DNA from 2 places in the Acetobacterium sp. K1/6 genome. Region 1 is predicted to be linked to the other one. Evidence: a T-box and tRNA genes for the amino acid it is inferred to sense, from the RefSeq annotation. Region 1 holds a T-box; the other holds one or more tRNA genes.

The links. A T-box is a leader RNA that pairs with one kind of tRNA and senses whether it is charged. The one in region 1 lies ahead of ileS (isoleucine--tRNA ligase), so its partner is inferred to be a tRNA-Ile.
Region 2: it has a tRNA-Ile gene. The T-box ahead of ileS (isoleucine--tRNA ligase) is inferred to sense a tRNA for this amino acid. The anticodon was not compared.

The regions. Positions count from the first base shown of each region.
Region 1 covers NZ_JAXQGA010000013.1:27,848-32,281, reverse strand. The annotation lists gene ileS (isoleucine--tRNA ligase) at 1-2,315, opposite strand, end outside; T-box leader at 2,502-2,727, opposite strand; gene U2P91_RS12145 (hypothetical protein) at 2,954-3,538, shown strand; gene U2P91_RS12140 (ECF transporter S component) at 3,668-4,162, shown strand; gene U2P91_RS12135 (gamma carbonic anhydrase family protein) at 4,372-4,434, opposite strand, start outside.
Region 2 covers NZ_JAXQGA010000006.1:45,822-50,255, reverse strand. The annotation lists gene U2P91_RS06885 (M23 family metallopeptidase) at 1-47, opposite strand, end outside; gene U2P91_RS06880 (amidase domain-containing protein) at 201-1,526, opposite strand; gene U2P91_RS06875 (L-fuculose-phosphate aldolase) at 1,776-2,444, opposite strand; tRNA gene U2P91_RS06870 (tRNA-Phe) at 2,701-2,776, opposite strand; tRNA gene U2P91_RS06865 (tRNA-Ile) at 2,786-2,862, opposite strand; tRNA gene U2P91_RS06860 (tRNA-Pro) at 2,883-2,959, opposite strand; gene U2P91_RS06855 (cation-translocating P-type ATPase) at 3,147-4,434, opposite strand, start outside.

The sequences.
Region 1 (4,434 bases):
CCATCAGTCAGTTTTTGGTACAGTTCTTCGGTGATATAAGGCGCAAAGGGGGCACAAAGGCGAACCACGCCTTCTAATACTTCCCAGGTGGTGTTGTAAACCGCTTTTTTATCTTCCGTCAGTTCGGTTCCCCAGAAGCGGCGGCGATTGCGGCGGATGTACCAGTTAGATAAATCTTCATTGACAAAGTTCTGGATTTTTTTGACTGCTTTGGTTAAATCAAAGACTTCCATTTCTTCCCTAACTTCTTTAACCAGTCGGTTATATTTAGACAGAATCCAGGCATCGATTTCCGGACGCTTGGCATAGGGCACAAAAAACGCTCTTGGGTCAATGTTATCGGTGTTGGCATAAAGGGCAAAGAAATGATAGGTATTTTTCAGGGTGTTAAAGAACTTGCTTTGCACCTCTTTGATTCCCTTAACATCAAAACGGGTCGGAGTCCAGGCTGGTGATACATAAAGCAGATACCAACGCAGCGCATCAGCCCCGTATTCAGCAAACATTTCTAAGGGATCAACACTATTGCCCTTTGTTTTCGACATTTTCTGTCCTTCAGCATCAAGAATCAGGTCATTGACCAATACTTTTTTATAGGGTGCTTTTCCGGTTACAAAGGAGGAAATTGCCAGTAATGAATAAAACCAGCCGCGGGTCTGGTCAATCCCTTCACAAATGAAATCAGCCGGGAATTGTTCTTCCCACAACTCTTTATTTTCAAAGGGGTAGTGATACTGGGCAAAGGGCATCGAGCCGGAATCAAACCAGCAGTCAATGACATCTTTGACCCGGGTCATTGTTTTGCCACAATCGGGACAGGTGAAATGGACATCGTCGACGTAAGGGCGGTGCAGCTCAATGCTTTCATCGATGTTTTCAACAGCCCGCTCGACTAATTCTTTGCGGGAACCGACGGTTTCCAGCTTACCGCATTCCTCACAGCGCCAGACTGGCAGCGGTGTACCCCAGTAGCGGCTGCGGGAAATCGCCCAGTCGTTAAGGTTTTCCAGCCAGTTACCGAAGCGTTTTTCGCCAACAAAATCCGGGTACCATTCGACGCCATTATTGTTTTCAATCAAACGGTCCTTAATCTTGGTCATTTCCAGATACCAGCTTGGTTTGGCATAATAGAGCAAAGGGGTTTTACAGCGCCAGCAATGGGGATAGTTATGGGTGACTTTTTCTTTTTTAAACAGTTTTCCTTCAGCCTTCAGCCATTTAATAATATCCAGATCGGCATCGATGACAAATTGTCCCTTCCAGGGGGTGTCGGTGTATTTTCCGTCCTCGGCCACTGGCTGCAACACCGGCAGGTTGTACTGACGACCAACCTTGTAGTCATCTTCCCCAAAGGCGGGAGCGATATGAACAATCCCGGTACCGTCTTCGGTGGTGACATAATCGGCACAGGTGACAAAAAAGGCTTTTTTATCGGGAACCACGAACGGCATCAGCTGTTCATACTCAACGTATTCCAGCGCCGAGCCCTTCATTTCTTCCAGAATCTCGTAGTCTTCACCCAATAACTTGGGTGCTAAAACCTTGGCGCAGATATAAACTTCATCATTGCTGCGGGCTTTAATGTAGTCGGCATCGGGATGAACGGCCAGGGCGACATTGGCCGCCAATGTCCAGGGGGTGGTGGTCCACACCAAAAAGTATTCGTTGGCATCGCTTCGTTTAAATGCGGCCACAACGGTATTACTTTTTATTTCCTGATAACCCTGGGCAACCTCGTGCGATGCCAGACCGGTACCGCAACGGGGACAATAAGGCATGATCTTGTGACCTTCATAAAGAAAGCCTTCTTTATTGAACTTATCCAGAATCCACCAGACGGTTTCAATATAATTATTATCCAACGTAATGTAAGGATCTTCCATATCGATGAAATAACCCATTTTGCGGCTCATTTCTTTCCATTGGCTTTCATAATTAAAGACCGATTCCTTACATTTTTCGTTGAACTTATCGATGCCGTAAGCTTCAATTTCCAGTTTGCTGGAAAGACCCAACTGTTTTTCCACTTCGATTTCCACCGGTAGGCCATGAGTGTCCCAACCGCCTTTACGAATGACCCGATAACCATCCATGACCTTGTATTTACAGACCGTATCTTTTAGGGTTCGGGCCAGCACGTGATGAATCCCGGGCCGACCATTTGCAGTTGGGGGCCCTTCATAAAAGACAAAATTTTCTTGTCCTTCCCGATTATCAATGGTTTTCTGCAAAAGATTCATGGCTTCCCATTGCTTAGAGATCACGTCTTCTCTTTCGCCGATTTTTCCTTCTATTAATGTTTTGAACTGTGCCAAATTTCTACCTCCATAAAGTCTCTTTCCTTGAATTAAATGATTTAAGTTGACGGTGTTGTAAGCGCATGTTTTGAATTAAATACCCAAACTATGCGCTTATCTCGTTGCTTTGATAAAATAAAAGCTCGCGCGTAAATGTGCTAAACGGTGCTAATCAACAAATACAAAAAACGCCCCCTGAAAAATCCAAGGGACGAAAAATCGCGGTACCACCCAAGTTGGCAGAAAACTGCCCACTCTATGAATTTAACGGTTCCCCGGAATTTCCTACTCTGATTTAACCAACGGTTAACCAGTCTTCAAAAATTCTGTTCAAAGGTGATCTCTCTGAGGTGTCTTTTAATAATCTTTCACCAAAATGATTATCTCTCTGTTAAAGCATTCCCCACAGCGTCCTTATCTTCACATTTATATTCTTCATTTCTATTTATATCGATAAAAGCGTAAAAGATTTCTTTTATATTCTATCCAATATCCTTAATAAAATCAAGTTTTTTGAAATCTTTATTCTAAAATTTAAGAATCTCGGTTATAATGCTAATAAGCACTCAATCGGTAATCAGGTAATTAAGAAAGCCCGTTAGCTTTCGTTATCGTTTCTCGATTGCCTGCCAATTGCATTTAAAAAGGAGTTATTTATGAAAATACGTTATGTCCTTCTTTCGCTTTTACTCATTGGCGTTCTTATCACTGGTGCCGCCCTGCTGATGCCAAAGCTGATAAACGATGAAGAAACAGCGACTAAAGAAACCAATACCACGACAACAACTAAGCAGCCGGAACCTATAAAGAACAACGAACCAGACACAACAGCAACAACCGCCATCGTCGTACCTGAAGAAATGCAAACCGTTATTGAGGAAAATAATGAAGAAATTTATGTTGATGAAGCCGGTCTTCTCGCTGGCAATTATCCCAGCCAAATGGTACCTCTCTATGGTGTAACCAGTCTTTCTCAGTCTCATCAGATTACCGGTGTATCCGGACAGCCGGGCTGGAAAACGTCTTATGTTTCTGACTATTCCACCGACGAAATCCTTGTTTTCTATCAGAACTTGCTAACGAGTGCCCCGGATTATTCTGAGGAAGTGGTTTCAGCAACAACCAACCTCAAGGGAACCGTCAGCGGTTATACGATCAGCATTTCAATTTCACCCAACAACCCGGACAAAACGGATCTCCCGGGGAACAGTGCCGTTAATATCTTTATTGAACAGGTCTGATGGGTTCAGATTTTTCAAAAAATCGACGAATTCAAGCCCTTGTTTTTTAAAACAACTATGAGATAATTTTATACTAAGTCGACTGTTTATCGTTGGCTTAGTATTTTTTTAGAATTGAGGTACTTAAAGATGAATGACCAAACCAAAAAAATCACCTACACGGCATTAATGATGGCACTCACTTTTGTGATGACATCCCTTGTGAAGATCCCTCTTCCCACGGGCTATATTCATCCCGGTGATGGTGCAGTTCTTTTATCCGCTTTTATTTTAGGTCCCTGGGGCGGCCTGATTGCCGCTGGAATCGGATCGGCCAGTGCTGACTATTTCGGGGGCTACGGGGCCTATGTGCTGCCCACCTTTATTGCCAAAGGCTCAATGGCCTTTATTTTCGGTTACCTGATGAAACGTTTTCCCGAAAAGAATTTGCTGTTCTTCGCTTTTCCCGCCGTCATTGCCATGACTGCTGTTTATTTCGTTTCTGAAGTAATCATGTACGGCAACGTTGCCGGCCCTTTGGTGAACCTGCCCTTTAGTGTACTGCAAGGCCTGGTGGGAATTGTGCTAGTCACCATTCTCTACAAACCACTGGAACGCTTTCGCCTTAACCCCGTCAAGTTTTAGCAACCTCAAAGACCCTGGGGTCTTTGAGGTTAGTGATAAACTACCGTACCGACCAATTGTTAATCTGTTGTTCGCCGCGGAATCGGACAGGCTCTGCCGTGTCCGCTCCGATGCGCACAACATGATGTAACAATTGTCGGTACTGGGTTATTTTTTTTATAACCTCAGACCCTTGGGTCTTTTTTAGTTGCACCGTGTTTGCAGGCAGTTTACATATAGCCCTTCATCGTATCGAGGTATTCTTCGGCGTTGTCCCGGATGCTCTGAATTTC
Region 2 (4,434 bases), on a different contig from region 1:
TTTAATCTTTCGCGAACTTTTTCAAAGATATTCTGAGTTTTATCCATACCGCTCCTCCATGTTACAATTTATTTACAAATATGATACCATATGGTTTTATAATTTACAAGTCATTTGCGTTTTTAATCCAACTCGCATCTACATATCGTATTTAATTCATAAATTAGGAAGAAAAATACAGATACTAAAATCTGTTTCAACTAATCGCCGTCATTCCAACCCAAAACTTTAATCAGTCGTAATTCCGAATAGCCATAGGCACTGGCCGGATAGTTTATGCGATCCGTGGTGTTTGAATTAATGAGATAGTCTGCCATGTTGCCGTCATCATCGTTTATTACATCGCTAATAATAACCGAATGAAGCCAGTCACCGTTATGTCCATATTGTAAGACGTCACCCATCGAACCGGAAAAAACATTCTCATCCACCAGTGCTGCCAGTCCATACCCTTCATTTTCACTGGCATAGGTGTAAAACTCCGCTACCCCCGTCCAGGCCGGACTTCGCCCCCAGTCTGAGCCATCCTCATCATCCACTTCTTCACCATACCACTTCCATTGGGTATTATTGTAGCCGTCACTATCCATGGGGATGCCGCCGGCAAAAAGCGCTTGGGAGATGTAGTTATTGCAATTGCCACCATAATTGTCATAAACGCCATAGTCCTCGTTACGCAAGACTTCAATGGGATCAACCCAGGTCATGGCATAATCCACTGCTGCCTCAGCATCATAGCTGTGATCGGTGGAGTTGGTCCAACTATCGCCGTTTTCCATATTAAAGTCGTCTTTTTCCCGGGATAATTCTTCAATAACAGCTAAGGCTTCACCGAGAAGTTGATCTGCCACATCCTGAGGATTTTCATCGCTGTCTGCGATGGCTTCTTCCAACATCAAAAAACTGTCTTCTTCTTTGTAATGCTCTGAGATCGCGTAACCATCTTTAGTTTCGCTCAGATAAAAGGTATGGGCAATCCCGGAACTATAGGAATCAACATTGGAAATAAAAGCGAAATTGATATGGTGATCTTCTACTAAAACCACTTCAATCTCACCATATCCTTCACTGATACTGGTGACGGTCAGCCCACATTGATAATCCGTCATCTTAAGATCATTACTCTGGCTTTGTCTTAATTGAATCAGATAATCCATAGACGCTTGATTGATCCAGGCGTTTTCGCTAAACGAATCCACAAACATCGCGGTGATATCTTCTGATTCCAGATTGGCCAGGGCCTTAAAATAAGTTTTAAAATAGTCGCGAATCGACTCAAGCATAACGTCATCGAGTGTTTCATCGCTATCGCGAATTATTATATCGCCGCCTACTTTTTTAGCATCACTACTCTTGTTTTTCGCTTCAAAGATGCTTTCTGTGCTGGTGGTGATCGAGTATGAATTTGCCATGACACCCACGCAAACAACGCCCATTGCCATGAGGGACATCAGCACCAGGCCAATCATCGTCCGCCTCCGTTTGCGCTTTATGGATTTCTTTGATCTTTTCATTACTATTTTCATTTTTTCGCACCTCTTCACCATTTGTAACAATTATATATCTACAATGTGCTTTTTATGTGAACGGATAATGAAAATTAACTTTCTCACGGGTTAGATTTTTCTCAAACATTCCCCTCTTTCTACTCATTTGTGTTAGCGATTGTTGTTTGTCAGATTGCAAGTTTACCGCCGACTTCCTTTTGATTTCCCGGCGCTAGTCGCCAGGGACAGTAAAAAAAGCTGCGAGTAAGAGTTACTCGCAGCTTTTTTTTATTTGTCTAAGTCAGCTTTTGTCATTTTTTGTCCGTAAGATTTATTGAAGATGCTAATCATTTTTGTCATTTCTTCTTCACTGAGAATCACCGGCGTTCCGATTGATCGGGCCTTGACATAAACTTCCGCACAGTGTTCAATCTCTTCGGCAATATTAAAGGCATTTAGAATATCTTTGCCACCAGCCAGTAGACCATGATTAGCCATCAATACTGCATAACGATCGACCATGGCCTTAAAGGTAAGTTGCGCCAATTCCATAGTACCAAAGGTCGCATAGTCGGCACAGCGTACATCCAACCCCGCTAACGCAATCAGGTAGCTTGAGGCAGGCAAGCCCTCTTCAAGCGTGGCCAGTACTGTTGAATAAACGGAGTGCGTATGAACAACTGCATCGATGTCATCACGTTTCACATAGAAAATGCGGTGCAGCTCATGCTCGCTTGATGGTTTTCTTTTTCCGTCCACATGCTTTCCATCGATATCGATAACCACAACATCCTCCGGCTCTGTTTCAAAGTAATCAATGCCACTAGGACTGATTGCCATCAGCCTTTGTTCCCGATTATAAATGCTGATATTGCCACCGGTTCCCTTCGTTAACCCTGCTTCAATCAGCTTTTGACAATAACGCACCACATCTTCTCGTTCTTTTTGTAAGATCATTTTATCCTCCTGAATTTTAATAACAATACTTAAGTCTACGATCGATACTCGTATAATAGCCGCTCTCCATTTAAAAAACGTTTCACATCCGACTGTTTCTGAGGTTATTTCAGGATACAAAAGTATTTTTATATTACTGATGTCATTTCTATACTTTATAATATTTCTTCGTTTTTCTCAATAGCGATTAAGGTTTATTTATGTTTACCTATTTCTAACCAAAAAAAAACAGCTTTCGCTGTTATTCTTTAAGTGGTGGTGCCCAGAGGCGGAATCGAACCACCGACACGGGGATTTTCAGTCCCCTGCTCTACCGACTGAGCTATCTGGGCAAAAAAATATGGTGGGCCTTCAGGGGCTCGAACCCCGGACCTACCGGTTATGAGCCGGTTGCTCTAACCAACTGAGCTAAAGGCCCCCAAGTAATTTTAAAAAAAATGGTCGAGGTGAGAGGATTCGAACCTCCGGCCCCATGGTCCCAAACCATGTGCGCTACCAAACTGCGCTACACCTCGATACAATACTTGACTATTATAGATGTTTATCAATCTGTTGTCAATCTTTATTTTATCTTTGTTCTTTCAGATAAAGCTTATCTTTGACGACTTGCTTATTATAGCACGATCAAATACATGAATGCAAGTCTTTTTTTCACAAAAGAATCAGATTTCTGATCCTTTTGCGAAAAAAGCTTTAGCTTTACTATTTTTCTAATACGGTCGCTTTAGCCATCCTTTTTTCTTTTTGGTGGCGATTGAGAAGCCTTTCAATCTGATCAACGATCCAGCTAAAAATCCGCAATAAGGGATAGATATCAAGGATCGTAATTCCCAAAACAATCAACATCGCTGGCAGGAAATCCTGAATCGGCACCAGGAAAAAGAAGTCTTCCAAAAACAAGACACAGCATAGGAATGAAACGGTCATCGTAAAAAATAACGCCCACCGCTTATTATCCAGAGGTTGACTGACCCGAAAAAGAATAACCAGTCCAATTAAACCAGTGGAAATCACTGCCAGCGTCGAAATCTGCTGGTGATCCAATGCCAGATAGGAACCAACAATCATAATTAAGACAACATTAAACACCACCGTCAAAGCACCCGGCAACGATTTTTTTAAAACCTTTTCTAAAAAATTTCCGGTGATCCGGTTTTTATTCGGCTCCAAAGCCAGAAAAACAGAAGGCGCACCAATAGTCAACGCACTGATTAAGGTCAGTTGAATCGGCACAAAGGGATAGGCCTCATTGGCAATGATCACAATAACGGCCAGCATCAGGGAAAACATCGTCTTCACTAAAAACAGCGATGCCGCACGGGTAATGTTGTTAATGACCCGACGCCCTTCCATCAAAACCCGGGTAAAGCTAGCAAAGTTGGAATCCAACAAGACCAGTTGGGATACTTGGCGCACCGCATCACTCCCTTCGGCCATAGCAATGCTGCAATCCGCTTCTCGTAAGGCCAAAACATCATTGACCCCATCCCCGGTCATCGCTACGGTATGGCCCTGATTTTTAAGGGCTTCAATCAAAAGTCGTTTTTGTCCTGGGCTTACCCGGCCAAAAACCGAATAGATCTGGGCAGCCTTGTGAACATCTTCATCTTCTGTGAGCGTCGACGCATCGACAAAATTATCCCAATCCAGCAGTCCCGCCCGATGTGCCACCTGAGATACGGTGATCGGGTTATCGCCAGAGATTACCTTGATATCAACGCCCTGGTTTCTAAAAAACTCCAACGTTTTCTTGGCTTCATGACGAATTTTATCCCCCATCGGCAGCAGAGCGATGGTTTTGATATTTTCTGGCAGGCTGCCATCTTCTTTAAAGGGTTCTTTAGCATACCCCAGCATTAAAACCCGGTTACCTTCGCTGGCATAGTGCTCAACCTTTTCCTTAATTTCATCGTAACGCTCTTTTAAAACAAACTCCGGCGCGCCGATCACAAAAGTACCCTGTTCCGCAAAAAAAGCGCCGCTCCACTTC